One region of the Pseudomonas sp. Pse1 genome, then DNA from elsewhere that is predicted to be linked to it. Evidence: riboswitches for the same ligand, from Rfam matches in the RefSeq annotation. Region 1 holds a riboswitch; each other region holds the start of a gene.

Region 1 (9,777 bases):
TAGCGCCAATAGGCGATCCCGCCATGCAGCGAGATCAGGATCACCTTGGCGTGGCGCAGCACCTGATCGACATACAGGTCGACCGAGGCGTGATTCTGCACCTGCATCGGGTTGGCCAGGCGTAGGCTCGGGTAGTCCCCGGGCAGTTGCTGCGCCGCCTCGGCCAGCAGCGCCAGGCTGGAGTCACCGCTGCACAGGATCACCAGCTCGGCGGGGGTTTGCCCGAGATCGGCAATGTTGTCCTCGGAGACGAATCCGCCGGGCTGGGTCCTGAGCAGGTGCATGGATCAGACGCTGAGGGCGGCGCGCAGTTGCGCTTCGAGCAAGGCCGCGTCCAGTTCCTGGCCGATCAGCACCAGGCGCGTGATGCGCGCTTCTTCGGCGCCCCACTGACGGTCGAAGTGCTTGTCGAAACGAGTGCCCACGCCCTGGATCAGCAGGCGCATCGGTTTGTTCGGGATCGCCGCGAAACCCTTGACCCGCAGGATGCCGTGCTGCACCACCAGTTGGGTCAGGGCATCGAGCAGCAGGCTTTCATCGGCTTGCGGCAGTTCGATGGAGATCGAATCGAAGGCGTCGTGATCGTGGTCTTCATGATCGTCGCCGTCATGGTGGTGATCGTGGTGGCTGTGGCGGCTGTCGATGTGTTCTTCGGAGCCGGCACCCAGGCCGATCAGCACGTCCAGCGGCACGCGACCGCTGCTGGCCTCGATGATTTTCACCGCCGGCGGCAGTTCCTCGGCGACTTCCAGGCGCACTCGGGCCAGGTCTTCGGGGTTGATCAGGTCGGTCTTGTTGAGGATCACCAAGTCGGCGCTGGCCAGTTGGTCAGCGAACAGTTCGTGCAGCGGCGACTCGTGGTCAAGGTTCGGGTCGAGCTTGCGCTGGGCGTCAACCTGGTCAGGGAAGGCGGCGAAGGTGCCGGCGGCGACGGCCGGGCTGTCGACCACGGTAATAACCGCGTCAACCGTGCAGGCGCTGCGGATTTCCGGCCACTGGAAAGCCTGGACCAGCGGCTTGGGCAGGGCCAGGCCAGAGGTTTCGATGAGGATGTGGTCGAGGTCGCCACGGCGCGCCACCAGCTCGCGCATCACCGGGAAGAATTCTTCCTGGACGGTGCAGCACAGGCAACCGTTGGCCAACTCGTAGACCCGGCCGCTGGCTTCTTCTTCGGTGCAGCCGATGGAGCACTGCTTGAGGATTTCGCCGTCGATGCCCAGCTCGCCAAATTCGTTGACGATCACCGCGATGCGCCGGCCCTGGGCGTTGTCGAGCATGTGCCGCAGCAAGGTGGTTTTGCCCGAGCCAAGGAAGCCGGTAACGATGGTGACGGGGAGTTTGGCCAGTGTTTTCATCGGATGCCCTTTGGCAAGGTGGCGGGCATACGGGACGAGAACCAGCGACGCAGACGCGCGCGGGAGCAGTTCGCCACCGGATCACCCCGCCCGGTTGTAGTGAGAATCTGGATCGAGGCAGGTCTCCTGGCTGACGGTGGGCCGGTCTTTCGACTGGCGATTACTGCGCCTTCCCGCCGCTCGGAAGAGCGTGCAGTGGCCTGGCAGCAACGACACCGTTCACAGTTGCGGGGGCAGCCGCGGCATCGACCGCGTTCCCTTCTTAGCTTCGGCGCAGGGGCCGAAGAACCTCGAAGGTGCAAGGCTACGCATCGTACTGGGCTCGGTCAATGGTTCTGGTGACCGCAAATCCATTGTGGGAGCGAGCCTGCTCGCGAAGGGGTCAACTCGGTATCAAGATTGACGCCAGCACCCGCCCATGCTCTCCTACACACCTTGTTACGGGTGCCCTTCACAGGGTGAAACGGGAAACCGGTGAATCATGAGCTTTACTTCAAGCCCATGTCAGTCCGGTGCTGCCCCCGCAACGGTAAGCGAGTGAAGAATCACAGCCACTGTGCCTGATGTACAGCATGGGAAGGCGATTCTTGAAGGTTTGGCCAACGCCAGCCCCTCGTGAGCCCGGAGACCGGCCCGCAATACTTGAATAACAAACCCGCGGTGGGCGGGCGCTGTTTCAGTTTCCGCGGCCTGCTCGCGGAGGCTTGCATGCGCACGGATCACCCCTGACTGACCAGAGGTAAGCGCCATGTCGACCATCAGCAGCACTCGCCACGCCACCGCCGCCGGCACCACCACACTGGGCCAACGCCTGGTCGCCGCCCTCAGCGCCTCGATCCTCGGTGCGTGCCTGGTGTACTTCGCCGGCTTCTCGCACATCGAAGCCGTGCACAACGCCGCTCACGACACCCGGCACAGCGCCGCTTTCCCGTGCCACTGAGACCTGCCCAGATGATCAAGCGTATTGCTCAAACCGCAGGTTTCAGCGGGCTGTTGGCCGCCCTTCTGCTGACCCTGCTGCAAAGCTTCTGGGTCTCGCCGCTGATTTTGCAGGCCGAGACCTACGAGAAATCCGAGCCCGCCGTCGAGCAAGTGCATGAACATGCCGACTCGGCGATGGCTGCCCACAGCCACGACGCCGAGGCCTGGGAGCCGGAAGACGGCTGGCAGCGCGTGCTGTCGACCACCGGCGGCAACCTGGTGGTGGCGGTCGGTTTCGCGCTGATGCTCGCCGGACTCTACACCCTGCGCACCCCGACCCGCACGTCCCAGGGCCTGCTCTGGGGCCTGGCCGGTTACGCCACCTTCGTCCTCGCGCCGACCCTCGGCCTGCCGCCGGAGTTGCCGGGCACCGCCGCCGCGGATCTGGCGCAGCGGCAGATGTGGTGGATCGGTACTGCCGCGTCTACTGCTGCCGGTATCGCCCTGATCGCCTTCGGCAAGAACTGGCTGCTGAAGGCACTCGGCGTGGCCATCTTAGCGGTGCCGCACATCGTCGGCGCGCCGCAACCGGAAGTGCATTCGATGCTCGCCCCCGAGGCCCTCGAAGCGCAGTTCAAGATCGCTTCGCAGCTGACCAACGTGGCGTTCTGGCTGGCCCTTGGGCTGATCAGTGCCTGGTTGTTCCGGCGCAAAAGCGCAGGCCACTATCAGGCATGAGTGAAACGCGCGCAGCGCCGACCCTGGTGGTCGGCCTGGGCTGCCAACGCGGCTGCCCGGCCAGCACGCTGCGCGCGTTACTCGACCAGGCCTTGCAGGCACAGCGGATCGATCTGCAATCGATCACGGCGCTGGCGAGCATCGACCTGAAACGTGATGAACCCGGGCTTATCGAACTGGCTGAGCAACTGGGCTTGCCCCTGACCGTGTTCAGCAGCGAGCAATTGTCCGCTTACGAAGCACGGCTTAGCCACCAGTCCCAGATCGCTTTCGAGCGCACGGGTTGTTACGGCGTCGCCGAAAGCGCTGCCCTCGCCCTTGCCGAAGCACTGGCCCAGGCGCCAGCGACCTTGCTGATTTCCCGACAGAAGTATGCGCAAGCGACCTTTGCGTTGGCGTGTGCCGGATAATGGGCAATACCCCGCACACCTGTAGGAGCGAGCGAGTTCCTGCGTTAGCCCCCTTCAATTCTTGCGATAATTCCCTTTTCATCATGAGCATCGCTCATCTGCCCCTTCCCTAGAACCCTCAGGAGCCGGCCATGACCGTCTACTTCATCGGCGCCGGCCCCGGCGATCCGGAACTGATCACCGTCAAGGGCCAGCGGCTGATCCGCAGTTGCCCGGTGATCATCTACGCCGGCTCGCTGGTGCCGGCTGCCGCGCTTGAAGGCCACCAGGCCGAACACGTGATCAACAGCGCCGAACTGCACCTGGAACAGATCATCGAGCTGATCCGCGTGGCTCACGTCCAGGGCCAGGATGTGGCCCGCGTGCATTCCGGCGACCCGAGCCTGTACGGCGCCATCGGCGAGCAGATCCGCCACTTGCGGGCGCTGGGCATCCCCTTCGAAATCATCCCCGGCGTCACCGCCACCGCCGCCTGCGCGGCGTTGCTGGAGGCTGAACTGACCCTGCCGGACATCGCCCAGAGCGTGATCCTCACCCGCTACGCCGACAAGACCAGCATGCCCGCCGGCGAGTCGTTCAGCAGCCTGGCCGCCCACGGCACCACCATGGCCATTCATCTGGGGGTCAATCACCTGGAGAAAATCGTCGCCGAACTGCTGCCCCATTACGGCGCGGATTGCCCGATCGCCGTGGTACACCGGGCCAGTTGGCCGGATCAGGACTGGGTGCTGGGAACCCTCGCCGATATCGCCGAGAAAGTGCAGGCCAAGGGGTTCCGGCGTACGGCACTGATTCTGGTGGGCCGGGTGTTGGCCAGTGACAGTTTCAGCGAGTCATCGCTGTATCGGGCGGGGCATGCGCATTTGTATAGGCCGTAATGTTTCTGCTCTACCACGGCCATTGTCGGAGCTGGCTTGCCAGCGAAAATCGTCAACGATGACGCGTAAAGCCAGATGCTCCTACAGGGCATAAAAAAACGGCGCTCACGGACGCCGTTTTTTTAGTCGCAGCGAACGCCTTAGTAGTAGGCGTTTTCTTTCTGCGTGTGATCGGTCACGTCGCGCACGCCCTTGAGCTCCGGAATGCGCTCGAGCAGGGTGCGCTCGATGCCTTCCTTCAGGGTTACGTCCGCCTGGCCGCAGCCCTGGCAGCCGCCGCCGAACTGCAACACGGCGATGCCGTCTTCAACCACATCGATCAGGCTGACCTGGCCGCCGTGGCTGGCCAGCCCCGGGTTAATTTCGGTTTGCAGGTAGTAGTTGATGCGCTCGTTGACCGGGCTGTCGGCGTTGACCATCGGCACTTTGGCGTTCGGCGCCTTGATGGTCAACTGGCCGCCCATGCGGTCGGTGGCGTAGTCGACGACTGCATCGTCCAGGAAAGCTTCGCTGAAGTGATCGATGTAGGCGGTGAAGCTTTTCAGCCCCAGCGCGGTGTCTTCCGGCTTTTCCTCGCCCGGCTTGCAGTAGGCAATGCAGGTCTCGGCGTACTGGGTGCCAGGCTGGGTGATGAAAACGCGGATGCCGATGCCCGGGGTGTTCTGCTTGGACAGCAGATCAGCCAGGTAATCGTGGGCGGCGTCGGTGATGGTAATAGCAGTCATGGAATTTCCTCGCAGGCTTGGGCGCAGTTTACGCCAAACGTGGCGCCGGACAAAGTCCCAGTATTTTTGTCGGGTTAAAGCGCGGACCTTAATCCGCGCTCAATCACAGGTTCTCGTAGCGATTCATGTCCAGCACGCCCTCTTCCACCGGGTCGGTTTCGTGGATATAGCGGCTCAAATCGTGGAAATACACCCAGAACAGCGGATGGCTGCGACGAATGCCCCAACGCTCGACAATGCGCTCGAAACGGTTGGCGTCCTTGGCGTTTTCCATGTCCTCGACGAATTCCGGCACATCGGCCACCGGAATATTGAACATGAAATTCGGGTAGCTGCTGAGCACGCCGGGATACAGCGTCAGGGTGTCGAGCCCCGGCTGATAGCGCAGCGATTCGCCGAGCATGAACGCCACGTTACTGTGGGCGCGGTTGCGCAGCAGGCTGTAGATCTCGCGCTTGCCGCCAGGGATTTCGATGCGCAGCATGGTCGCTTCCGGCAATTGGTCAATCACCTTCAAGCCTGCCGCCGGGCGCGACACCAGACGACTCAGGACCTGCTCGGCGCCCTGCAGGGCCGGGTCGATATTGGCCCGCGAGCAATAGGCGCCGTCGCAGCGGTTGATCGGATCCGGCCGGGCATTCAGGTCGCCGTAGCGTGCCAGCAACTGGTGGGTGAAGTCGCGCATCGGGTCCTTGGCATCCAGGCTCAGCGCGGTCGGGGTGTCATCGTCGATGTTTTCATAGTCCATCCACATCTTCAGCTTGCCGCTGTTCTGGTACCAGTCGTCGAGGTAGGCATCCCGCGAGTCGGCCGGCATCAGGCGCAGGAAGTTCAGCTCGGCGCCGTTGCGGATCAGGTCGAAATACAGCCGCGTCTGCGCCTGGTGCGAGACGTTGCCGTAAACGTCGAAGTTCACCGCCAATTGGTAGTAGGTGCGCTCCAGCAGCGGGTAGTCGAACAGCCACATGGTCTGCGGCACATCGCCGATCAGGCCCTTGGTCACCGAGGCACTGTCGAAGTGGCGGAAAATGCTCAGCAACGAGTTGTCGTTGCCCGCCCACAGGGTCGACCAACTCGGCGCCGGCGCGTCGGCGTAGCTGTCGCGGCGCAGGGCTTCGTAATCGTTACGTTTGTCGCGGTAGGTGTGCCACAGGCTCAGAACGCTGCCGACATCATCGTTCTGCCCAGGCATCGCCAGCAGCGGCGTGGCCTGGCGCCGGTAGTTCGGGTCGACGATGTACAGGTCATGCTCGGGCGCCTGGAACAGCGCCCAAAAGTTATCGCGGATCACATCGGTCGCGATCTGCCCACGGCACACCGGACCGCGAATAAAGGTGCGCACGAAGTATTCGGCGTTATCCAGCATGAACTGGTAACGCGCCTGAGCCGGAATCGCCTGGAAGGTCTCGAACGGGTTGGCGCGGCGCTCAGGGCCGTAGCCGGGCAAGGCGTCGACTTGCCAGTTGCCGCTGTAGAACAGACTCTTGACCCGGGCCAGCTTGGCCGGGCTCAGCGGATAACTGATGTGGGTCTTGTGCACAATCACCCCCTGCACCGGCCACAGCCGGTAGTACACCTGGGTGCCCGGATCATCGTTGGGGCGGCGACTGGCGATCAGGTCGATCGGCTGGCCGGTCGGGGTGCGCGAACGCACCCACTGGAAGAAGTGCCCGGGCTCGCCACCCTTGAAGTAGACATGGGCGAGAAACAAGTGCTCGTACAGCCAGCGCGCCACCAGGCTTTCCCGGGCGCCTGGGGCATTCAGCAGGTTTTCCCATTGCACCACCTGCGCGGCTTCTTGCGCGCTCGGCGCGAGGGCCTGTTCATCGATGGGCGCGCCCGAGGCGAGCCAGCGTTGCAGGGTCTGGTATTGCGCGTCGGTCAGCCCGGTGACCGCCAGCGGCATGCCTTCTTTCGGGTGCTGGCTGGCATAGCCGTCGAATTCCGCCGGCTGCGGGCACATGTTATTGCGGTTGAGCCCCAGGACGATTTCGTCCGGCAGCTTGGCATTGGGTTGCAATGGGGTCTGGTGCCCCAGCTCGAGCATCCGCGCCATCAACGCGGCCTGGCTGCCCTGGGTCTCGACCACCGGGTAGAAGCCCTTGTTCTGCCAGGCTTGCTTGCCAAAGGCGTCGTAAAAAATCCGCGTCGGGCTCGACGCCGTACTGCGATCACCGTCATAAACCGGGACCTTGCTCGCCCCGCGCGCCGCGCCTTCGCCACTGCCCAGGTTGAGCTGACAGGCGGCGTCGTTGCAGGCGTGGCAGGCCACGCACTTTTCAGTGAAGATCGGCTGGATATCGCGGGTATAGGAGATCGCCGGGGCGCTGTCCTGCGCTGCCGCGAAACTGCTGATAAGCAGCGCAAAAAGGCTGGTGAAAATGCGATACGACATGTCCCGGGTCCCGATCGTGAAAAATCGTCGCGATTCTACCGGGCCAGCACCCTGCCCAACATGAGCGATATTCATGCAAAAGCGCCTTATGCTCCAATAGCGCACAGGTTTGCTATGATTCCCGCCCTTCGTAATAGGCTTACCAGGTAGTCCTTCATGTCCGATCGCAGCGCTCGCCTCCACGTTCTCAAGCAAGCCCTCAAAGAGCGCATCCTGATTCTCGATGGCGGCATGGGCACGATGATCCAGAGCTACAAGCTGGAGGAACAGGACTACCGTGGCAAACGCTTCGCCGATTGGCCGAGCGACGTCAAGGGCAACAACGACCTGCTGGTGCTGACCCGCCCGGACGTGATCGGCTCGATTGAAAAAGCCTACCTCGACGCCGGTGCCGACATTCTCGAGACCAACACCTTCAACGCCACCCAAGTGTCCCTGGCCGACTACGGCATGCAGGGCCTGGCGTACGAGTTAAACGTAGAAGGCGCACGCCTGGCGCGCAAAGTGGCCGATGCCAAGACTCTGGAAACCCCGGACAAGCCGCGTTTCGTCGCCGGCGTTATCGGTCCGACCAGCCGCACCTGCTCGCTGTCGCCGGACGTCAACAACCCGGGCTACCGCAACGTCACCTTCGATGAACTGGTGGAAAACTACACCGAGGCCGCCAAGGGCCTGATCGAAGGCGGCTCGGACCTGATCCTGATCGAGACCATTTTCGACACCCTCAACGCCAAGGCAGCGATTTTCGCCGTGCAGGGCGTGTTCGAGGAGCTCGGCTTCGAGCTGCCGATCATGATTTCCGGGACCATCACCGACGCCTCCGGCCGCACCCTGTCGGGCCAGACCACCGAAGCGTTCTGGAACTCCATCGCCCACGCCAAGCCGATTTCCGTCGGCCTGAACTGCGCCCTCGGCGCCAGCGAGCTGCGGCCGTACCTCGAAGAGCTGTCGAACAAGGCCAGCACCCACGTTTCGGCGCACCCTAACGCCGGCCTGCCCAACGAATTCGGCGAGTACGACGAGTTGCCGGCGGAAACTGCGCGGGTCATCGAAGAATTCGCCCAGAGCGGTTTCCTGAACATTGTCGGCGGTTGCTGCGGCACCACCCCGGGGCACATCGAAGCCATCGCCAAGGCGGTCGCCGGCTACGCACCACGGCAGATTCCGGACATTCCCAAGGCCTGCCGCCTGTCCGGCCTCGAGCCGTTCACCATTGACCGCAGCTCGCTGTTCGTCAACGTCGGCGAGCGCACCAATATCACCGGTTCCGCCAAGTTCGCCCGGCTGATCCGCGAGGACAACTACACCGAAGCCCTGGAAGTTGCCCTGCAGCAGGTCGAGGCCGGCGCCCAGGTGATCGACATCAACATGGACGAGGGCATGCTCGATTCGAAGAAGGCGATGGTCACCTTCCTCAATCTGATTGCCGGCGAGCCGGACATCTCCCGCGTGCCGATCATGATCGACTCCTCGAAGTGGGACGTGATCGAAGCCGGCCTCAAGTGCATCCAGGGCAAGGGCATCGTCAACTCGATCAGCATGAAAGAAGGCGTCGAGCAGTTCATCCACCACGCCAAGCTGTGCAAGCGCTACGGCGCTGCGGTGGTGGTGATGGCCTTCGACGAAGCCGGCCAGGCCGACACCGAAGCGCGCAAGAAAGAAATCTGCAAACGCTCCTACGACATCCTGGTCAACGAAGTCGACTTCCCGCCGGAAGACATCATCTTCGACCCGAACATCTTTGCCGTGGCCACCGGTATCGAGGAGCACAATAACTACGCGGTCGACTTCATCAACGCCTGCGCCTACATCCGTGACGAGCTGCCGTACGCCCTGACCTCCGGCGGCGTGTCCAACGTGTCTTTCTCGTTCCGTGGCAACAACCCGGTGCGCGAGGCGATCCACTCGGTGTTCCTGCTGTATGCGATCCGCAGCGGCCTGAGCATGGGTATCGTCAACGCCGGCCAGTTGGAAATCTACGACCAGATTCCGCTGGAGTTGCGCGACGCGGTCGAGGACGTGATCCTCAACCGCACCCCGGAAGGCACCGACGCCCTCCTCGCCATCGCCGACAAGTACAAGGGCGACGGCAGCGTCAAGGAAGCCGAGACCGAAGAGTGGCGCAACTGGGACGTCAACAAGCGCCTGGAACACGCGCTGGTCAAGGGCATCACCACCCATATCGTTGAAGACACCGAAGAGTCGCGCCTGTCGTTCGCGCGGCCAATCGAGGTTATTGAAGGCCCGCTGATGTCGGGCATGAACATCGTCGGCGACCTGTTCGGCGCCGGCAAAATGTTCCTGCCGCAAGTGGTGAAATCCGCCCGTGTGATGAAACAGGCAGTGGCCCACTTG
Region 2 (9,777 bases), on a different contig from region 1:
GCAGGCCCTCGAGCAGAATCTTGCCGACCGCCAGGCTGCGGTAATAGGGATCGACCCCTTCGATAACGTGCCACGGCGCATAGTCGCGACTGGTGCGGCGGATCGCCCGCTCGCCGTAATGCACAAACTTGTCGTAGGTCTGCGATTGCTGCCAGTCCAGCGGGCTGATGCGCCAGCTGTGTAGCGGATCGTCCTGCAGCGACTTGAGGCGCGCCTTCATCTGTTTCTTGGACAGGTGGAACCAGAACTTGAAGATCAGCGCACCTTCGTCGCACAGCAGTTTTTCCAGGCGCTCCGCTCCGGTGATCGCCTGATCGAGCACTGCGTCCTTGAACAGGCCGTGGACCCGCCCCTGCAGCATCTGGCTGTACCAGTTGCCGAAAAACACCCCCATGCGGCCCTTGGCCGGGAGCATTCGCCAATAGCGCCAGGCCGGTGGCCGCGCCAGCTCTTCGTCAGTTTGCTGGTCGAAGGTGCGCACTTCGATCAGCCGCGGATCCATCCATTCATTGAGCAACTTGACCGTCTCGCCCTTGCCGGCGCCTTCGATACCGTTAATCAACACGATCACCGGAAAGCGCGCTTGCTGCTGCAATTCGAACTGAGCTTCGAGCAGGGCTTCACGCAGCGCCGGGACTTCGGCCTCATAGGTTTCTTTGTCGATCACGTGACCGATTTCGGCGGATTCGAACATGGCTGACTCCCTTCCAAGATGGCTCAAGACTAGCGGATTGATGGCCCTCGTGTGCGCAATGCTGCTCTGCTTTTTGTAGGAGCGAGCCCGCTCGCGAAAAACTCGAGAGCGCCGCGTTTATTCAAAATGCCCGCGTCATCGTTGACGTTCTTCGCGATCAGCTAGAATGCCCGCCTTGCCCACACCGAGCCTGCCATGAATCCTGCACTGCCCCACGCCCAACTCGACTGGGACGACCAAGGCCGCCCGCGCTCGCGGGTGTTCGACGACGTGTACTTTTCCGATCAGTCGGGCCTTGACGAAACCCGCTACGTGTTCATCGAGCAGAACCGCTTGAGTGAACGCTTTGCCGCACTTAAGGCAAACGAAAAGCTGGTGATTGGCGAAACCGGCTTTGGCACCGGGCTGAATTTTCTCTGTGCCTGGCAACTGTTCGAGCAACAGGCCGTGGCCGGTGCGCGCCTGCATTTCATCAGCGTCGAGAAATACCCGCTGAGCCCACCCGACCTGCAGCGAGCGCTGGCGCTCTGGCCGCAGCTCAAACCTTTCGCCGATCAACTGCTGGCGCAGTACGTGGCGATCCACCCGGGTTTCCAGCGACTGGTGCTGGATAACGGGCGCGTGACCCTGACCCTGTTGATAGGTGATGCGTTGGAGCAATTGCCGCAACTCGATGCCCAGGTCGACGCCTGGTTTCTCGATGGCTTCGCCCCGGCAAAAAATCCGGACATGTGGACCGCCGAACTGTTCGCCGAACTGGCGCGCCTGGCAGCCCCCGACTCGACCATCAGCACCTTCACCAGCACCGGCTGGGTACGCCGCCTGCTCAATGCCGCGGGATTCAAAATGCGCCGCACGCCGGGCATCGGTCATAAATGGGAGATCCTGCGCGGGGCGTTTCTTGGCTGGCCCGAAGACATCCCGCCCGCCGCCAGCGCCAAACCCTGGTTCGCCCGCCCGGCGCCATGGCGCGGTGAACGTCGCGCGCTGGTGATCGGTGCCGGCCTGGCCGGTTGCGCCAGCGCCGCCAGCCTCGCAGCCCGTGGCTGGCAGGTCAGCCTGCTGGAGCGTCATGCCGATCTGGCCCAGGAAGCCTCGGGCAATCCTCAGGGCGTGCTGTACCTCAAGCTTTCGGCCCATGGCACCGCCCTGTCACAGATGATCGTCAGCGGTTTCGGCCATACCCGCCGTCTGCTCGAACACCTGCAACGCGGCAGCGACTGGGACGACTGCGGCGTGCTGCAACTGGCGTTCAACGCCAAGGAAGCCGAGCGCCAGGCGCAACTGGCAGCGGCCTTTCCCGCCGATCTGGTGCATCAGCTTGATCAACAGCAGGCCGAGGCCCGCGCAGGCGTAGCCCTGGAGCACGGCGGCTTGTTCTACCCGGAAGGCGGCTGGGTGCACCCGCCAGCGCTGTGCCAATGGCAGGCGGCCCACCCCAGCGTGCAGTTGCTGAGTCACCGCGAGGCCGTGGAGTTACGCAAGGTCGATGATCAGTGGCAAGCCTGGGACGGCGAGAGCTTATTGGCCAGCGCGCCGTTGGTGGTCCTCGCCGGCGCCGCCGAAATCAAGCGTTTCGCGCAAAGCGCCGAACTGCCGCTCAAGCGCATTCGCGGGCAAATCACCCGCCTGCCGCAAACCGCCGACAGCCAGTGCCTTTCCACGGTGGTCTGCGCCGAAGGCTACGTCGCTCCGGCCCGCTTGGGCGAACACACCCTGGGCGCCAGCTTCGATTTCCACAGCGACGATCTGACGCCGACCACCGCCGAACACCTAGGCAACCTGGAAATGCTCAAAGAGATATCCACTGACCTGGTGACGCGTCTGCACGCCGATCAACTCGATCCGCAGCAGTTACAAGGCCGGGCCGCCTTTCGCTGCACCAGCCCGGACTACCTGCCCATCGTTGGCCCGCTCGCCGATCGCCAGGCCTTCATAGAGGCCTATGCAGCCCTGGCCCGAGATGCGCGGCAGGTTCCGGACATCGCCTGCCCGTGGCTAGAAGGCCTCTACGCCAACAGCGGCCACGGCTCGCGCGGCTTGATCACCGCGCCGCTGTCCGGCGAATTGCTGGCCGCCTGGCTGGACAACGAACCGTTGCCGCTGCCGCGCGGTGTGGCTGAGGCCTGCCACCCCAATCGCTTCGCTTTGCGCCAATTGATCAGGGGCAAGGCCGGCCAATGATTTCAGTGCTGGCGGTCGCCGGGATACAGCGCCAGATAGTTGCTGACCGCATCGTCAATTGTGGGAAAGAACGCCGCTTCGCCCAGACGGGCGAACAGGCCGAAGCGCTTGAGCTTGTCCTTGACCGGGTCTTTCATCTCGGCCACGCACAACTTGATGCCCGCTGCATGCAGGGTTTCGTCCAGTTCCGCCAGCACATCGGCTGAGGTCACGTCGACGCTGGTCACCGGTTCGGCGGCCACCACCAGCCAGCGTACCGGCGTCGGCGAGGCGGCCACGGCGTCCAGCACACGGTCGTTGAACAGTTCCGCGTTGGCGAAAAACAGCGGCGCATCCCAACGGAACAGCACCAGCCCGGGGATCAAACTGGCCTGTGGATAACGTTGGATATCGTGGTAGCCCTTGACCCCGTCGGGCTGCCCCAGCACCGCGGAATAGGGACGCCAGCCATCCCAGAGAAACTCAATCACGGCGAGCACGATGGCCAGGGCGATCCCTTCAATCGCACCGAACACCGCAACGCCGATGGTGCAGACAATCGACAGCCAGAACTCCCAGCGCTGGATGCGATAGATACGCCGCAGGTCGGCGACTTCGATCAGGCCGATCGCCGAGGCAATCACCACCGCCGCCAGTGCGGCATTGGGCAGGTGCTGCAACAGGTTCGGTGCCACCATCAGCAGCAAGGCCACCGTCAAAGCACCAACGATCCCGGTCAACTGGGTTTTCGAGCCTGCGGCTTCGGCCACCGGGGTCCGCGACGAACTGCTGCTGATGGGAAAGCCCTGGAAGAACCCGGCCGCCAGGTTGGCAAAGCCCAGACCGGCCATTTCCTGGTTGGGGTCGACGTAGCTGCGGGTGCGCGCCGCGTAGACTCTTGACAGCACGCTGGTGTCGGCGAATGAAACCAGCGCCACCGCGCAGCCACCAATCAACACCGGGACCAGGTCTTCGCGAGTAATCCAGGGAATGGCGAATGCCGGCAAGCCCTGGGGCAACGCGCCGAGCACCGAGACCCCGGCACTCGCCCCCAGATCCAGCACGCCGACAGCGACCGTCGCCCCGACCACGGCGATGAGGATGCCGGGGATGCGTTTGTTGCCCTTGAGCAGCAGGATCACCGCCAGGGTCGTGGCGCCGACCGCAAAGGTGATCCAGTTGCTCTTGCCGTCGACTATTGACGTGGCAATGGACCAGAGGTTGGTCAGTGGGCCTTCGGACTCGATGGAGAAACCGAACATCTTCGGCAACTGGCTGATCAATACGGTCAGGGCAATCCCGTTCATGTAGCCATAGCGAATCGGCTTGGACAGCAACTCGGTGATAAAACCCAGACGCGCAATGCCGGCGAGGATGCACACCACGCCTGAGACAATCGCCATCGCCGCTGCCAGGGCCACGGCGCGCTGCGGATCACCACCGGACAGCGGCAGGATGACGGCGAGGATCACCGCCGCCAGCGACGAGTCCGGGCCCAGCACCAGAATCCGGCTGGGACCGAACAGGGCATAGGCAATCAGCGGCACGATGGTCGCATACAGGCCATAGATGCCAGGCAACCCGGATGCCACCGCATAGGCGATACCCACGGGCACCAGCATGGTGGTCAGCACCAGACCGGCGAGGATGTCGTGGCGCAACCAGGCGATCTGGTACTCGCGCAAGGTGCGAAATCCGGGCAGCCAGCGGTTCCAGCCGGTGTTGACGCCGGTCTTGCGCACGATGCGCCCCGGCTCGGGACTTGGCGACGGCGAGTCCGCAAGGTTCATGGGTCTGGCCCCTAAGTGTGGAAGATGTGTAGCGCCCGTCAGCGTTGTTCAGGGACTTGTGAAGAATCGCGAGAATGACCGAGGGGGAGCCGACCAGTGCCGGTCTCCCCCCCTCATCTGTCAATGGAACGGGAAGATGTAGTTCATCCAGGCGGCCATGCGCAGCAGTATCTTGCGCATGATCGCCACATGGTGGAAGTGCTGGCTGTACAGCGCCGCCTGACCATATGAGCCACCGGGTAACAACTTGGCGTACTCCGGATAATCCGGGTCAGTGATCTCGATGATCACCGGCACCCGACCCGGTGGTGGCGATCCGGTGTAGCTGAGCAAGGTGCCGGATGGCTGGATCTGCCCCTCGCCTATCACACTGATGACATTCTTCACCTTACCGGTAAACACTCGTCCGGGAATGCCGTCGAAGGCGACCTCCGCCTCATCGCCCGGCACCAGGCGCAGCAAGCTGTTCTGGCGCATCCAGGCAGCAAAGTATTGGCCCTCTTCCGGGATGAAGACCATCGACGGACGCAGCGGAAACTTGGTCGCCATCATCCCCGCACGCAGCGAAACATGGGTCACGAAGCCCTTGCTCGGTGCCCGTACGGTGGTGTTGTCCAAATCGAACTGGGCGTTGTCGATCTGCCCCTGCAGGTCGTCCACCAGGGCTTGGGCCGCATCCAGCTCGCGCCGCGTACCGAAGTTGCGCTTGATCAGTTCGTTGATTCGGAACAAATCAGCCCGTGCGGAGATTTGCTGGGCTTTCAGCGACTTGAGGCGGTTCTGGAACGGCTCGGGGTCGATGCGAAACAGCACATCCCCGGTTTTCAGCGGCTCGTTGCCCTTGACCGGCACCTCGATCACCTTGCCCGTCACGGTCGGGATAATCGGCACCGAGACGAAGTACGAACGCGCCACCTCCGAATACGGGTGGTTGTAGTTCATCAGGAAGATCAGCGCGCCAATCAACACCACGCCGCCCAACACGGCGGTCGGCACCGTCCACTTGTTCAGGGGAATACGGAAAATCTTGAAGATTGCCACGCAGATGGCGGTGTAGGTAAGGATCAGTAATAAGTCCATGGTTTATTGCCGTCCTTCTATAGAAGAGTCATCGGACTGCGTCTTCCCTTCCAGGCGCTGCACGCGTTGGCGCAGTTCAGCCAGCTCCTTGACCAGCTCCGCATCGAGTTTCAACTGCTCGGGATCCGTGCGAAATCCCCAGCCGCGATCCTCCCGGTACAACATCGCCCAGATCCACAGGAACGGCCACAACGCATGCAGGGTGAACAGACTCACCCAACCTGCTGCATGAATGGCGTCCTGATGCGGATGTTTGCGGTGTACGGCAATTTCGTAGGGTATGTCGTGCAGCACGATAATCCCGTAGAACAACACGATTGCCGCAAAAAAAAGAATGCCCAGCGCAATGTAGTCGAGCACGACGCCCCCCTCCCGAAAAACAAAAACAGCGCGTACGCACCACGTGAGTGCTGTGATGGTCGACTGCGGTCGCTGCTCCGCGCGCGCCCGTTCGAAATCAGAATAGTTCAAGTTTAATCGCCTGCCCGGCTATCGCTCGCTGACTTAACTCAGTGAAATCGCAGATAGCAGACAGTCCCATGCAGGGCGAAATGCTCGGCAATTCAATCGATAAGGTCACCAGGCAAGTTGCCGAACACCGACTATTCTTGGGCGTGTCCGTCAGCTATCACAGGGAAACCAAGCTCATGAAATCCGTCAAATCCTTCGCCTTGCGTGTCGCGTTTGCCACTCTCCTGTCGACTGCCGGCATCAGTGCCCAGGCGGCTGATATTCCGTTGGGCAGTACCGCGATGGAAGGCCACTTCGTGACGAAAGTGCTGGCAGTCGATGCGGCGAATTATCAGGTCACCATCGAAGGCCTCAACAAGCAGCCGATTCCCCTGCAACTGACCGATCAAGCCAAAGCCCTGCCCAACCTGAAAGTCGGAGATAACGTCGACATCCAGGTGCTGCGCTCGGTGGCCTATGTACTCGACACCCAGGTGGGGGGTGCACCCAAAGTCAGCGATGAAGCCATGACCATTCGCGCCACCAAAGACAACCCCAATCCCGGCGGCGAGGCGGTACGCCAGGTCAAGGTCACCTCGAAGATTACCCAGATCGATTTGAAGACCCATGAAGTGACCCTGATGCCTCCAGAAGGCAAGGTCAGGGTGGTCAAGGTCGAGGACCCGCAGCTTCAAGAGCGCATGAAGAAGCTGCAGGTGGGGCAGACGGTCGAGGCGATCTACACCGAGATCCTGAAAATCAAAACCTCGACCAACCCATAATCGCCCATGAGTGATTTATTCAACGCGATTGCCCTGGGATTGCTGGCGTTGTTGCCGTTGCTCAACCCGCCCACCACCGTGGCGCTGTTCCTCGCCCTGAGTAAAGGACTCAACCAACGGCAAAAGAATAAACAGGCGCGGCTGACGGCCTTCTATGTCTTCCTGATCATGACGCTAACCTACTACACCGGCGAACTGATCATGGATGCCTTCAACATCTCCATCCCCGGTTTGCGCATAGCCGGGGGTGGAATCCTGATCGTCATGGGCATGAAGATGCTGTTTCCACCGCCCGCACCACCGACGACCGACCATGACGTCAAGGAAAAGGAGAGCTTCGCCTTGATCCCGCTGGCTATGCCCAGCACCGCCGGCCCCGGCACCATTGCCTTGATCATCAGTTCTGCGGCAACGATCAAGCACAGCACGATGTTCCCGGCCTGGGTGATAATGGCCGCCCCTGCGCTAATCTTCCTGTTCACCGCGCTGATCCTGTGGATCTGCCTGCGCAGCTCGGGGCTGATCATGCGCATAACCGGCGAGTCCGGGATCGACGCAATCTCCCGACTGATGGGCTTTTTGCTGGTGTGCATGGGCGCTCAGTTCGCCATCAATGGCTCGATCGAAATCGTCCAGTCGCTCATCGACAGCAACTTCCATCCGCCGCGCCTGCCCTAGTTGGCAGCCCGCGCATTTCCTCCCGGTGCCGTGATCGACTACCATAGCGCCGCCGGTCCCCCAGGGGATTAATAGGGAATCCGAAACACCACACCCGGTGTCAATCGGAACTGCCCCCGCAACTGTAGATGCCGAGCCCACTCCACAACTGCCACTGGATCATTTCCGGGAAGGCTGGGGTGCGGCAACGACGCATGAGTCAGGAGACCTGCCGGCCAAGCAAAATCACTAACCGGCGGGGTGTCCGGGAAGGACATCCCTGCTGCCCGCCAGTTTCCTTGTCGCGCGGTCTTGCCCTGTGTTCAACGCAGTGTTCGAGGGTGTGTTTCCAAACCGTATCCCTGCTGTTGCCTGTACGGTTCAAATGGAGATTGCCCCATGCTGTTGCCCCGCCTTTCGACCCTCGTTGCCGGTATGGCTCTTTGCGCCCTGGCCCAGGCCACCCCGACCCAGTACCCACTGACCCTCGAAAACTGCGGCAGCAGCCTGACCTTCCAGCATGCGCCCAGCGGCACCGTGACCATTGGCCAGGCCGGTACCGAAATGCTCTACGCCCTGGGCCTGAGCGACAAAGTGCTCGGCACGTCGCTGTGGTTCAACAACGTGTTGCCGGTGTACAAGGCGCAGAACGACAAGATCGAGCGCTTGGCGGACAACGATCCCAGTTTCGAAGCGGTGATCGGCAAGCGCCCGCAACTGGTGACGGTTGAGCTGGAATGGATGGTCGGTCCGCAAGGCGTGGTCGGCACTCGCGAGCAATTTCATGAGCTGAAAATCCCCACCTACCTGCTGCCTTCAGACTGTGAAGCCAAGGACAACCTGGTGGGCGCTGACGGTACGCGCCTGGCGCCGTTCCGCATCGAGAGCATCTACAAGGGCATTGAGCAGCTCGCCGAGATTTTCGATGTGCGCGAGCGCGGCGCCCAACTGACGGACGAGCTCAAGGCCAGCCTCGCCCAATCGATTACCAAGGCCCACGAGAAAAAGCACCCGCCGCTCAGTGCCCTGGTCTGGTTCTCCAGCGCCGACATGGACATCGATCCTTATGTGGCCGGCCACAAGGGCGTTCCCGACTTCATGTTGACGACGTTGGGCGTGCGTAACGTGGTCGAGTCCGACGAGGAATGGCCGACGGTCGGCTGGGAAACCATCGCCAAGGCCAATCCGACTTTCCTGGTCATCGCGCGCATGGACCGCCGCCGCTTCCCCGCCGATGACCATGAAAAGAAACTGGCGTTTCTGCGCAGCGACCCGGTGACACGCAACATGGACGCGGTGAAAAACAACCGCATCATCGTGCTTGATGCGATGGCCATGCAGGCCAGCGTGCGCACCTTCGACGGCCTGCAGCAACTGGCCGAGGCCATCGACCGCTTTAACCTGCCGCAATGACTGCGAGTCTGATTAGAAGCTTGTCGGCCATGGCGCTGCTGTTGGCAGCTGTCATCGCCGGCGTGGCCATCGGTGAAACCGCCATTGAGCTTCACGTGGTGTTCCAGGTGCTGGCAAACAAACTGTGGGCCGCCGGCTACGCGCTGGACCCGATCGACGAAGGCATCGTCTGGAATTATCGCCTGACCCGCGCCCTGGTCGCGGCGGCCTGCGGTGCCGGCCTGGCCACCTGCGGGGTGATTCTGCAGTCGTTGTTGCGCAATCCCCTGGCTGATCCGTATCTGCTGGGCGTCAGTGCCGGAGCCTCAACCGGGGCGGTGTTGGTGGCTCTGCTCGGCGTCGGCGCCGGCATGCTGACCTTGTCGGCCGGCGCCTTCGTCGGCGCCATGGCTGCGTTCGCCCTGGTGATTTTGCTGGCGCGACTCAGCGGTTCAAGCCGTGGCACTGGGCAAATCATCCTCGCGGGCATTGCCGGCTCGCAGTTGTTCAACGCCATCACCGCGTTCCTGATCACCAAATCGGCCAGCTCCGAACAGGCACGGGGCATCATGTTCTGGCTGCTGGGCAACCTCAGCGGGGTGCGCTGGCCGTCGGTGTGGCTGGCGGTGCCGGTGGCAGTCGCGGGTCTGGTGTTGTGCCTGCTGCACCGACGTGCCTTGGACGCTTTTGCCTTTGGCAGCGATTCAGCCGCATCACTCGGCATACCGGTGCGCCGGGTGCAGTTGGTGCTGGTGGGGTGCGCGGCGCT
Region 3 (9,777 bases), on a different contig from region 1:
TTGGTGCATGAAGGCTTCCTGAAAAATGCCGTGAGGCTGAGAGCCTCATCCCGAGCAGTCAATTCAAATCCCACAGAGCTGACGCAACAATTCGGTATCCAGGTGTTTTTCCACCAGATCCGCCAGGCGTTCGATATCGCGTTCGCGCAAGCCGTGGTAATCGACCTCCTGCACATCCTGCAATCCGGCCCAGCGCAGCAGTGCACTGCACGCCGCCGCAGATTCGAACAGACCGTGCAGGTAAGTGCCCAGTACCTGCCCATCGGCACTCTGTGCGCCATCGCAACGCCCGTCATCCAGCAATACCGCCGCATTTTCCAACGCAGGGCCGCTGGTCACCCCGGCATGAATCTCGTAACCGCTGACCTCGGCATTTTCCAGCGCCAGCCGGCCACGCACGTTGCGCAGTTGCTTCTCTTGTTCGAGCACGGTTTCAAAGGCCAGCAACCCCAGGCCGGCGCTGGAGCCCGCCGCGCCCTCCAGGCCCAACGGGTCATGCACCTGCTCGCCCAGCATTTGCAGGCCGCCACAGATCCCCAGCACCTTGCCGCCGTAACGCAGATGCCGGGCAATGGCAGTGTCCCAGCCGTTGGCGCGCAGGTAACGCAGATCGCTGCGCACGCTTTTCGAGCCCGGCAGGATGATCAGATCAGCCGGCGGTATCGGCTGGCCGGGGCCAATAAACTGCAGGTTGACCTGAGGATGCAGGCGCAGCGGGTCGAAATCGGTGTGGTTGCTGATGCGCGGCAAGACCGGCACCAGCACATTGAGCACCTGCTCGGCCTTGTCGGTCTGGCGCTGGTCGATGCCGTCTTCGGCTTCCAGGTGCAGGTCCATGACATAGGGCAGGACGCCAACCACCGGTTTGCCGGTGCGCGCCTCGAGCCAGTCCAGGCCCGGTTGCAGCAGTGCGATATCACCGCGAAAGCGATTGATGATGAAGCCCCTGACCCGAGCCTGTTCGCTGGCCGAGAGCAACTCCAGGGTACCGACCAGATGGGCGAACACACCGCCGCGATTGATATCGGCGATCAGCAGCACCGGGCAATCCACCGCCTCGGCGAAGCCCATGTTGGCGATGTCGCCAGCGCGCAGATTGATCTCCGCCGGTGAGCCGGCACCTTCGACCATGACCACCGGGTACGTCGCGCTCAGGCGTTGATGAGAAGCCAGCACTGCCTGCATCGCGATCGCTTTGTAGTCGTGATAGGCGACGGCGTTCATCGTGGTGACGGCGCGACCGTGGATGATCACCTGCGCACCGGTGTCACTGTTGGGCTTGAGCAGCACCGGGTTCATATCGGTGTGCGGCTCGAGGTGCGCGGCCTGGGCCTGAACCGCCTGGGCCCGGCCGATCTCGCCGCCATCGGCAGTGACGGCACTGTTGAGCGCCATGTTCTGCGGCTTGAATGGCACCACCGCAACGCCCTGGCGCGTCACCCAGCGACACAGCGCCGTCACCAGGGTGCTCTTGCCGGCATCGGACGTAGTGCCCTGCACCATCAATGTAGTCATGAGGCTTCCTTGGCGTAGGCAACAAAGGCGCGTTCGAGGCGCAGCCAGTCATTTTCGTCAGCCGGCAGGCCAAAACGTACGCTGCTGTTGTGACTGAACAGGCGCAGCAAGATGCCTTGCCGTGCTATGAATTCGTACAGGTGCTCGGCGCGCTCGGTGATCAGCCACTGGAACAACGCGCAACCACCGTGGGGCTTGAAGCCATGCCGTTCGAGGAGTTCGACCAGACGCAGGCTGGCCGCCTCGCTGCGCAGGCGTTGCTGCTGATGCCCTTCGGTATCGCGCAGGCAAGCCTGGCCAAGCACCCGCGTCGGCCCACTGACCGCCCAGGGGCCGACCTGTTCGGCGAGCAACTTGAGCAATTTGCGTTCCGCCAGGACAAAACCCAGGCGCACGCCCGCCAGGCCGAAAAACTTGCCGAAAGAGCGCAACACGATCAGCCCGACCTGGTTGGCAAAGGCCGCCAGGCTCAGGTGCGGGGTGTTGTCCATGAAGGCTTCATCGACCACCAGCCAGCCACCGCGCTGGGCCAACCGCGCATGCCAATCAAGCAAGCGCTCCGGGGTCAGGCTCAAGCCTGTGGGATTGTTTGGATTGACCACCACCAGCACGTCGAGCTTATCGAGGTAGAAGTCCACCTCCTGCTCCACCACTTCGCGCACGATGTAACCGTTGCGCCGCCAGGCCTCGGCGTGTTCGGCATAACAGGGAGAAAGCACGCCGACTTTGCCGGCACGGCGCAAGCGCGGCAGCAACTGGATGGCCATTTGCGAACCGGCGACCGGCAGCACCTGGCTGGCGCCGTAGTACTCGCGCGCGGCCTGCTCCAGGCCGTCTTCGGTTTCCGGCAAGCGTGCCCAGGCTCGCGGTGCGATTTCCGGGATCGCCCACGGCCACGGCGCCAGGCCACTGGAGAGGTCGAGCCAGTCGGCTTCAGCAATGCCATAGTGCAAGGCCGCCTTGCGCAGGCGGCCACCGTGCTCAAGCATAGAACTCGGCTCCCACACAGAGAATCAGCAACCATAACCACACCCCGCGCTGGACCAGTTGCCAGCCACGGTCGATCGAGTCGGCATCCGCCGGCACACCCTCGCCCAGTTGCGGACGCTGATGCAGCTCGCCGTGATAGATCGCCGCCCCACCCAACTCCACACCCAGTGCCCCCGCACCGGCAGCCATGACCGGCCCGGCATTGGGACTGTCCCAGGTCGGCCCCTGAGTCCGCCAGCACTTGAGCGCCAGACGGGTTTTGCCCAACACCGCGTAAGTCAGGGCCACCAGCCGCGCCGGAACATAGTTCAGCACATCGTCGATTTTTGCCGCCGCCCAGCCAAAACGCTCGAAACGTTCATTACGATAGCCCCACATCGCATCAAGGGTATTGCTCAGGCGATAAAGCACCACACCCGGCGCACCGGCCACGGCAAACCAGAACAACGCCGCAAATACTGCGTCGCTACCGTTCTCCAACACCGACTCAGTCGCCGCCCGGGCAACTTCGGTAGAGTCCAGTTCGCTGGTCTGGCGACTGACCAGATAACCGACGCGGTGGCGGGCTTCGTCCAGGTCGTTGCTGCGCAAGGCACGGGCCACCGGTTCGACATGCTCGCCGAGACTGCGCAGGCCAAGCGCGCAATACAACGCGAGAATTTCCACCAGCCAGCCGATATAGGGCAACCAGGACAAGGCCGTGGCCAGCAGGGTCAAAGGCACGACCACGATCACCCAGGCAGTGACGCCATGACTGCGCCAGCCGCGACCGGCGGCATTGAAGCGCTGCTCGACCCGATCGGCAAAGCGGCCGAACGCTACCAGCGGATGCCAGCGTTTCGGCTCGCCCAGTAACGCGTCCAGCGCAACGGCGGCGACACTCAGCAACGCCACACTCATTGACTCACTCCCCAGCTATTTTCATACAGCAGTTCGCTTAGCGGACGCGGCTGCGCCCAGCCCTCCAGCGCCAGCATCGGCGCTGAATAGAATTCGTTGACCGGTCCCAGGCACAACACCGCCAGCGGCTTGGCCCCCGCCGGCAAGCCGAGCAATTCGGCCAGCGCTTGTGGCTCGAACAACGACACCCAACCCATGCCCAGACCTTCGGCACGAGAAGCCAACCAAAGGTTCTGGATGGCACAGGACAGCGACGCCATGTCCATTTCCGGCAAGGTCCGGCGGCCAAAAATGTGCCGCTCACGGTCATCCATCAAGGCCGCGACCAGCACTTCGGCGCAGTCGTTGATGCCTTCGACCTTGAGTTTCATGAATTCGTCGGAGCGCTCACCCAGCGCCTCGGCGGTGCGCATCCGCTCTTCTTCCACCAGATTCTGGATCTGCCGGCGCAAATCCCGGTCACTGATGCGGATAAACCGCCAGGGCTGCATCAGACCGACGCTCGGCGCCTGATGCGCTGCTTCGAGCAGGCGCCGCAACAGCTCCGGCGCGACGGTGCCGCCGCTGAAATGGCGCATATCGCGGCGCTCGGCTATGGCCCGATAGACCGCCTGGCGTTCCGCTTCGGAAAACGCGTTGATGCTCATGAGTGGTTCGCTGTAGGCGCGAGCAACGCGGCGATCGCTGACGGATTTGAGGGGAAGTAAAAGTGTACGTAGGATGCGGTCATCCGCCCTTCACGGTAGACCGCTTCGGCACCACGCCCACCATTCGGGCTCAGGCCACGGGCAATCGGTTCAAGCGAGGTGCTGGTCAGCGAGTGGTGATAGGTATGCCCGCGCAACGCGCCCTCCGGCAACTCCACGGCTTGCAATGCCAGCGCGGCCAGACGCTTTTGCATCACCGCGTCACCGCTGAGCAAGCCGACCAGTTCGGCGCGTACGCCCTCAACGTCGGTCAGCGAGTCAAGCAGGTAAAGCATGCCGCCACACTCGGCGAGCAAGGGTTTGCCAGCGTCATGGTGAGCGCGGATAGCAGCGAGCATTGCGCTGTTTTGCGCCAGTGCCTCGTGGTGCAATTCCGGATAGCCACCGGGCAGATACAGGCTGTCCGCCTCAGGCAATTGCTGGTCACGAATCGGCGAGAAGAAACACAACTCGGCGCCCATCGCCCGCAACAGGTCGAGGCTCGCGCCATAGGTGAAGGCAAAGGCTTCGTCGCGGGCTACGGCGATGCGCACCCCGGCCAACAGCGGCTCGGCGGGGATCACTTCGGGCGCGGCAAAGGTCACGGCGGGCGGCAATGCCACCTCGCAACTGCTGGCCAGGGCGTCTGCCGCCGCATCAAGACGCAGATCGAGATCATTCAGTTCGCTGGCCTGCACCAGCCCGAGGTGACGGCTCGGCAGTTCGATGCCGGTCTCGCGGGATAACGCGCCATACCAGCGCAAGCCCTCCGTCAAGCTGCCTTCGAGCAACTGCGCGTGACGCAAGGTGCCGACCCGGTTGGCCAGGACCCCGGCAAACGGCAGGTCCGGCTGATAGCGCGCCAGACCCAGGGCCAAAGCGCCAAAGGTCTGGGCCATGGCCGTGCCATCGATGACCCCCAGCACTGGCACCCCAAAGTGCCGGGCCAGGTCGGCGCTGGACGGGGTGCCATCAAACAGCCCCATAACCCCTTCGATCAGGATCAGATCCGCGTCCAGGGCCGCTTCCCACAACAGGCGTCGACTTTCCTGCTCGCCGACCATCCACATGTCCAGTTGGTACACGGGATTGCCGCTGGCGCGCTCGAGAATCATTGGATCGAGAAAATCCGGGCCGCACTTGAACACCCGGACCTTGCGTCCCTGATTGCGATGCAGGCGTGCCAGGGCGGCGGTGACGGTGGTTTTGCCCTGACCGGACGCCGGCGCGGCAATCAGTACGGCGGGGCAATGACGAGGGTTATTCATGAACAGTGGCTCACAGCTCGACACCTTTTTGCGCCTTGATCCCGGCCTGGAATGCATGTTTGATCATGCCCATCTCGGTGACGGTGTCCGCCAGCTCGATCATTTCCGGCTTGGCGCCGCGACCGGTAACCAGCACGTGCTGCATCGGCGGACGGGCCTGCAGGTCGCTGAGCACCTGATCAAGATCCAGATAGCCGTGTTTGAGAGCAATGTTCAGCTCATCCAGCACCACCAGGCCGATGGCCGGGTCGCGCAGCAGCTCGCGGGACACGGCCCAGGCGGCTTCGGCGGCAGCGATGTCACGCTGGCGATCCTGGGTTTCCCAGGTGAACCCTTCGCCCATCACATGAAACCGCACCTGTTCCGGGAATCGCCGAAAGAACAGCTCCTCACCGGTGCTGTTGCGGCCCTTGATGAACTGCACGACGCCGCACTGCATGCCGTGGCCCATGGCCCGTGCAAGCATCCCGAACGCCGAACTGCTCTTGCCTTTGCCATTGCCGGTCAGGACCAGCAGCAGCCCGCATTCGTTGGGCGAGTTGGCTATGCGCTCGTCGATCACCGCTTTTTTGCGCAGCATGCGCGCCAGGTGACGTTCGTCGCGTTCGGGGGAATCAGTCATGGGGGAGCTCTCCGTTGAGGCTGGATAACGGCGGGCAGGCATGGAAATAGACGGCAAGAAGCCTGGCATCGCCCACCGTGATGCCGCTGGATGGATCAGGCCGGTCTCCGGGCTCATGAGCGGCCATTGGCCGGGCGCTGCGCCTTCCCATGTCGCGCTCGACACAGTGGCTGATGGCAGCACTTTTACTCATTTACCGTTGCGGGGGCAGCGCCGGGATCGTCGCCCGTTCTGTAGCAGAACGCGCCCTCACCGGCTTCCCTGTTTCACTCGATCGACCCACGAGTCACCGAGCACCTGAAACAAGTCGCGAAGGTTAGTGGGTTGGGGGTGGAGCGTCAATTAAAGGAAGCCGCTCTCTGACCGATTGAACCTTCGGCGGCGCGCCATCCTCTACCCCTCATGTGCGGTTATGAATGGGAGATCGGCATGCAAACGTCCCGCCTGACAGTTGTCCTCACACTGGCCGCAGTCCTGGTCGCCTGCGGCGAAACCGCGGTATTAAAAGTCGCCGAGGGCACTGGCCCCTCCCCCGAGTTGCCGGCACCGAACAAAACCTTGCTGCCCACCGTCAACATCGCCCCGGCCGTGGGCTGGAGCGATGGCGCCAAACCGACCGCAGCCCCCGGCACCCAGGTCGCGGCCTTCGCCGAAGGCCTCGACCATCCGCGCTGGCTGTACGTGCTACCCAATGGCGATGTGCTGGTGGCCGAAACCAACGCGCCGCCCAAACCAGACGACAGCAAAGGCCTGCGCGGCTGGGTCATGAAGAGAGTCATGGGCCGTGCCGGCGCCACGGTGCCCAGCGCCAACCGCATCACCCTGCTGCGTGACAGCAACCACGATGGCGTCGCCGAGACAAAAACCACCTTTATCGAAAACCTCAACTCGCCGTTCGGCATGACCCTGGTGGGCAATGACTTATACGTGGCCGATACCGACCGGCTGCTGCGCTTCAACTACGTCGAAGGTGAAACCACGATCAGCTCGAAACCGATGAAAGTCATCGACCTGCCAGGCGGCCCCCTCAATCACCACTGGACCAAAAATGTGATCGCCAGCGCCGACGGCAGCAAGCTCTACGTCACCGTGGGTTCCAACAGCAATGTCGGTGAGAACGGTCTGGACCAGGAACAGGGTCGCGCGGCGATCTGGGAGGTGGATCGGGCCACCGGCAATCACCGGATTTTTGCGTCCGGCCTGCGCAACCCCAACGGCATGGCCTGGGAACCAAACAGCAAAGCACTGTGGACGGCGGTGAATGAACGGGACGAGATCGGCAGCGACCTGGTGCCGGACTACATCACCTCGGTCAAGGACGGCGGTTTCTATGGCTGGCCGTTCAGCTATTACGGACAGCACGTCGATGCGCGGGTCAGCCCGCAGGATCCGGCCCTGGTCGCCAAAGCCATTGCCCCGGACTACGCCGTAGGCCCGCACACGGCTTCGCTGGGCCTGACCTTTGCCGAGGGCAGCAAGTTGCCAGCACCTTTTACCGAGGGTGCGTTCATTGGCCAGCATGGCTCATGGAATCGAGACCCCCACAGCGGCTACAAAGTGATTTTCGTGCCCTTTCACAACGGCAAACCCTCTGGCGTGCCAGTGGATGTCCTGTCTGGATTTCTGAACAAGGATGAAGAGGCAATGGGACGGCCGGTAGGCGTGGTGATCGATCAACAGGGTAGCCTGCTGGTGGCCGATGACGTGGGCAACAAGGTCTGGCGAGTGTCCGCTACACGCTAATGTCAGCGCTTGCGGCACAGCGTCAGGCCATCACCCAGTGGCAGCAACGACAGATCAACCCGCACATCATCCTTCAGCGCCCGATTCAAGGCCTGGATGGCGCGAGTATCTTCGCTTTGCGGATTGCTCTCCAGCACTCGCCCACTCCACAGGGTGTTATCGAACACCGCCAGCCCACCGGTGCGCAGCAAACGCAGGGCATGCTCCAGATAGGCCGGGTAATTGGCCTTGTCCGCGTCGATGAACATCAGGTCGAAGCATTCGCCCTGCCCCTCCCGCTCAAGTTCGGCCAAGGTCTGCAAGGCAGGCGCCAGACGCAGCTCGATGCGCTCGCTGAGACCGGCCTCCTGCCAATAACGGCGAGCAGTGGCGTTGTAGTCGCCGGGGATATCGCAGCAGATCAGCCGGCCATCCTCGGGCAGCGCCGCCGCCATACACATCGCGCTGTAGCCGGTGAAGGTCCCCACCTCGAGTACGCGCCGGGCACCCGTGAGCTTGATGAGCAAGGCGAGAAACTGCCCCTGTTCGGGCGCCACCTGCCAGCGCGCCATCGGCAGGGCCTGGGTTTCGTCACGCAAACGGCGCAGCAGCGGCGTTTCACGCAGCGAAACATCCAGCAGGTAGTGATAGAGGGCGTCGTCGAGGTTAAGCGTTCGTGCGGTCATGACCACCTCCGCCTACCCGGAAATTGACTAGGGATTGCGCGCCAGGTGCTCAGGCTGCAACACGCGCTTGGCACTCAGGTAGGCCCGTTGCCAATACGCCTTGGACAGACTGTCGAGCTTGACCGTTCCGCCCGTCGCAGGCGCATGCACAAAGCGCCCCTCACCCACGTAGATTCCGGCATGACTGACCTGGGAACCGCCGTTGGTGGCGAAGAAAATCACATCGCCGGTCTGCAGTGAATCCTTGCCGACACTCGGGGCCTGCATGCCGATCATTTCGCTGGTGGTACGTGGCAGGGAAATGCCCGCCGCATCGCGATAGACATAGCCAATCAGGCCACTGCAATCGAAGCCCGAATCCGGTGTGTTACCGCCCCAGCGATAAGGCGTGCCAACCAGGCCAAGGGCCCGAAACAGCACGTCGTCAGCGACAGGAGAAAAGGTTTGGGTGGGGGCGAAAACCGGCGCGCGAACCACTTTTGCAGGAGGTGGCGTGCGGCTGGCGCAAGCGCTGAGCAGCGCGGCGCAGACAATCAGTGCTAGGCGGGCCGACTTCGTCATCACAGAACATCCTGAACTGGCTGCGGCTTTCTCTGCCGGGAGGCTGAAAACAAAACCGCGTAAGCAGGGCTTACGCGGTTAGTTTTTAACAATAGATCAGAATTCTAGCGGCTACGCGTCAAACTTCAAGTAAGACTTTAAGTTTGCACCACAAAAAGAAGGGGTATTACCGAGGGAGATCGCTTTGTTGGACTGTGGGCGCTCTAACACAGGGGTTACAGCGCCTTTGTCCGCCAGCTTATTTGCGCGCGGTGACCGTAGTCGGAGCCATCGCCAGGGCACGCTTGGCTTCGATGAAGGTCTTGCTCCAGTAGCTGTCGCCCAGGCTATCGACCCGAACACCGCCACTGCGGCTGCTGCTGGAGTGAATGAACTGATTGTCGCCCAGGTAGATCCCGGCGTGACTGACACGACCGCGACGACCATTGGTGGCGAAGAACAGCAGATCACCCGGTTCCAGCTTGCTGCGAGAAACCAGCGGTGCGTCTACGTTGATCATTTCGCGAGTGGAGCGCGGCAGGTTCATGCCAGCTTCTTCGCGAAACAGGTAGCCGATGAAACCGCTGCAATCGAAGCCAGCTTCAGAGGTACCGCCGAAACGGTAGCGGGTACCGATCAGGGACATGCCACGTTCGAGGATGCTGTCGGCCAGGACCGGCATTTGATAAGGCTTGCTGCCCGCGAAATCGGCGAGCTCTTTTTCGGTTGCCAGTTCTTCCTGATAAAGAGCGGAAGACTGGGCGGTAGCCGAGTTTTTAGCCTGTTGCTGTTGGATATCCTGCTGGGACACTGGAGAGTGCGCAGCGCAACCAAACAACAGGGTGACG

What was found. Region 1 has a riboswitch for cobalamin ahead of NR126_RS24920 (CbtB-domain containing protein). Riboswitches for the same ligand answer to the same signal wherever they lie in the genome.
Region 2: it holds a riboswitch for cobalamin, as region 1 does, so the genes downstream of both, NR126_RS09970 (ABC transporter substrate-binding protein) here and NR126_RS24920 (CbtB-domain containing protein) in region 1, are expected to answer to the same signal.
Region 3: it holds a riboswitch for cobalamin, as region 1 does, so the genes downstream of both, cobO (cob(I)yrinic acid a,c-diamide adenosyltransferase) here and NR126_RS24920 (CbtB-domain containing protein) in region 1, are expected to answer to the same signal.

What each region holds. Positions count from the first base shown of each region.
Region 1 covers NZ_JALJRO010000023.1:41,878-51,654, forward strand. The annotation lists gene cobN (cobaltochelatase subunit CobN) at 1-284, opposite strand, end outside; gene cobW (cobalamin biosynthesis protein CobW) at 288-1,355, opposite strand; cobalamin riboswitch at 1,454-1,663, opposite strand; cobalamin riboswitch at 1,781-2,007, shown strand; gene NR126_RS24920 (CbtB-domain containing protein) at 2,104-2,295, shown strand; gene NR126_RS24925 (CbtA family protein) at 2,307-3,014, shown strand; gene NR126_RS24930 (cobalamin biosynthesis protein) at 3,011-3,424, shown strand; gene cobM (precorrin-4 C(11)-methyltransferase) at 3,556-4,302, shown strand; gene nfuA (Fe-S biogenesis protein NfuA) at 4,443-5,027, opposite strand; gene NR126_RS24945 (fatty acid cis/trans isomerase) at 5,131-7,422, opposite strand; gene metH (methionine synthase) at 7,579-9,777, shown strand, end outside.
Region 2 covers NZ_JALJRO010000005.1:164,602-174,378, reverse strand. The annotation lists gene pap (polyphosphate:AMP phosphotransferase) at 1-694, opposite strand, end outside; gene mnmC (bifunctional tRNA (5-methylaminomethyl-2-thiouridine)(34)-methyltransferase MnmD/FAD-dependent 5-carboxymethylaminomethyl-2-thiouridine(34) oxidoreductase MnmC) at 890-2,878, shown strand; gene NR126_RS09995 (SulP family inorganic anion transporter) at 2,881-4,647, opposite strand; gene NR126_RS09990 (HlyD family secretion protein) at 4,768-5,727, opposite strand; gene NR126_RS09985 (DUF3302 domain-containing protein) at 5,731-6,087, opposite strand; gene NR126_RS09980 (hypothetical protein) at 6,375-6,959, shown strand; gene NR126_RS09975 (MarC family NAAT transporter) at 6,966-7,637, shown strand; cobalamin riboswitch at 7,674-7,868, shown strand; gene NR126_RS09970 (ABC transporter substrate-binding protein) at 8,016-9,029, shown strand; gene NR126_RS09965 (iron ABC transporter permease) at 9,026-9,777, shown strand, end outside.
Region 3 covers NZ_JALJRO010000005.1:61,943-71,719, reverse strand. The annotation lists gene cobU (bifunctional adenosylcobinamide kinase/adenosylcobinamide-phosphate guanylyltransferase) at 1-9, opposite strand, end outside; gene NR126_RS09475 (cobyric acid synthase) at 64-1,515, opposite strand; gene cobD (threonine-phosphate decarboxylase CobD) at 1,512-2,504, opposite strand; gene cbiB (adenosylcobinamide-phosphate synthase CbiB) at 2,497-3,405, opposite strand; gene bluB (5,6-dimethylbenzimidazole synthase) at 3,402-4,052, opposite strand; gene NR126_RS09455 (cobyrinate a,c-diamide synthase) at 4,049-5,359, opposite strand; gene cobO (cob(I)yrinic acid a,c-diamide adenosyltransferase) at 5,370-5,981, opposite strand; cobalamin riboswitch at 6,062-6,297, opposite strand; gene NR126_RS09445 (sorbosone dehydrogenase family protein) at 6,411-7,724, shown strand; gene NR126_RS09440 (class I SAM-dependent methyltransferase) at 7,727-8,389, opposite strand; gene NR126_RS09435 (C40 family peptidase) at 8,417-8,950, opposite strand; gene NR126_RS09430 (C40 family peptidase) at 9,189-9,777, opposite strand, start outside.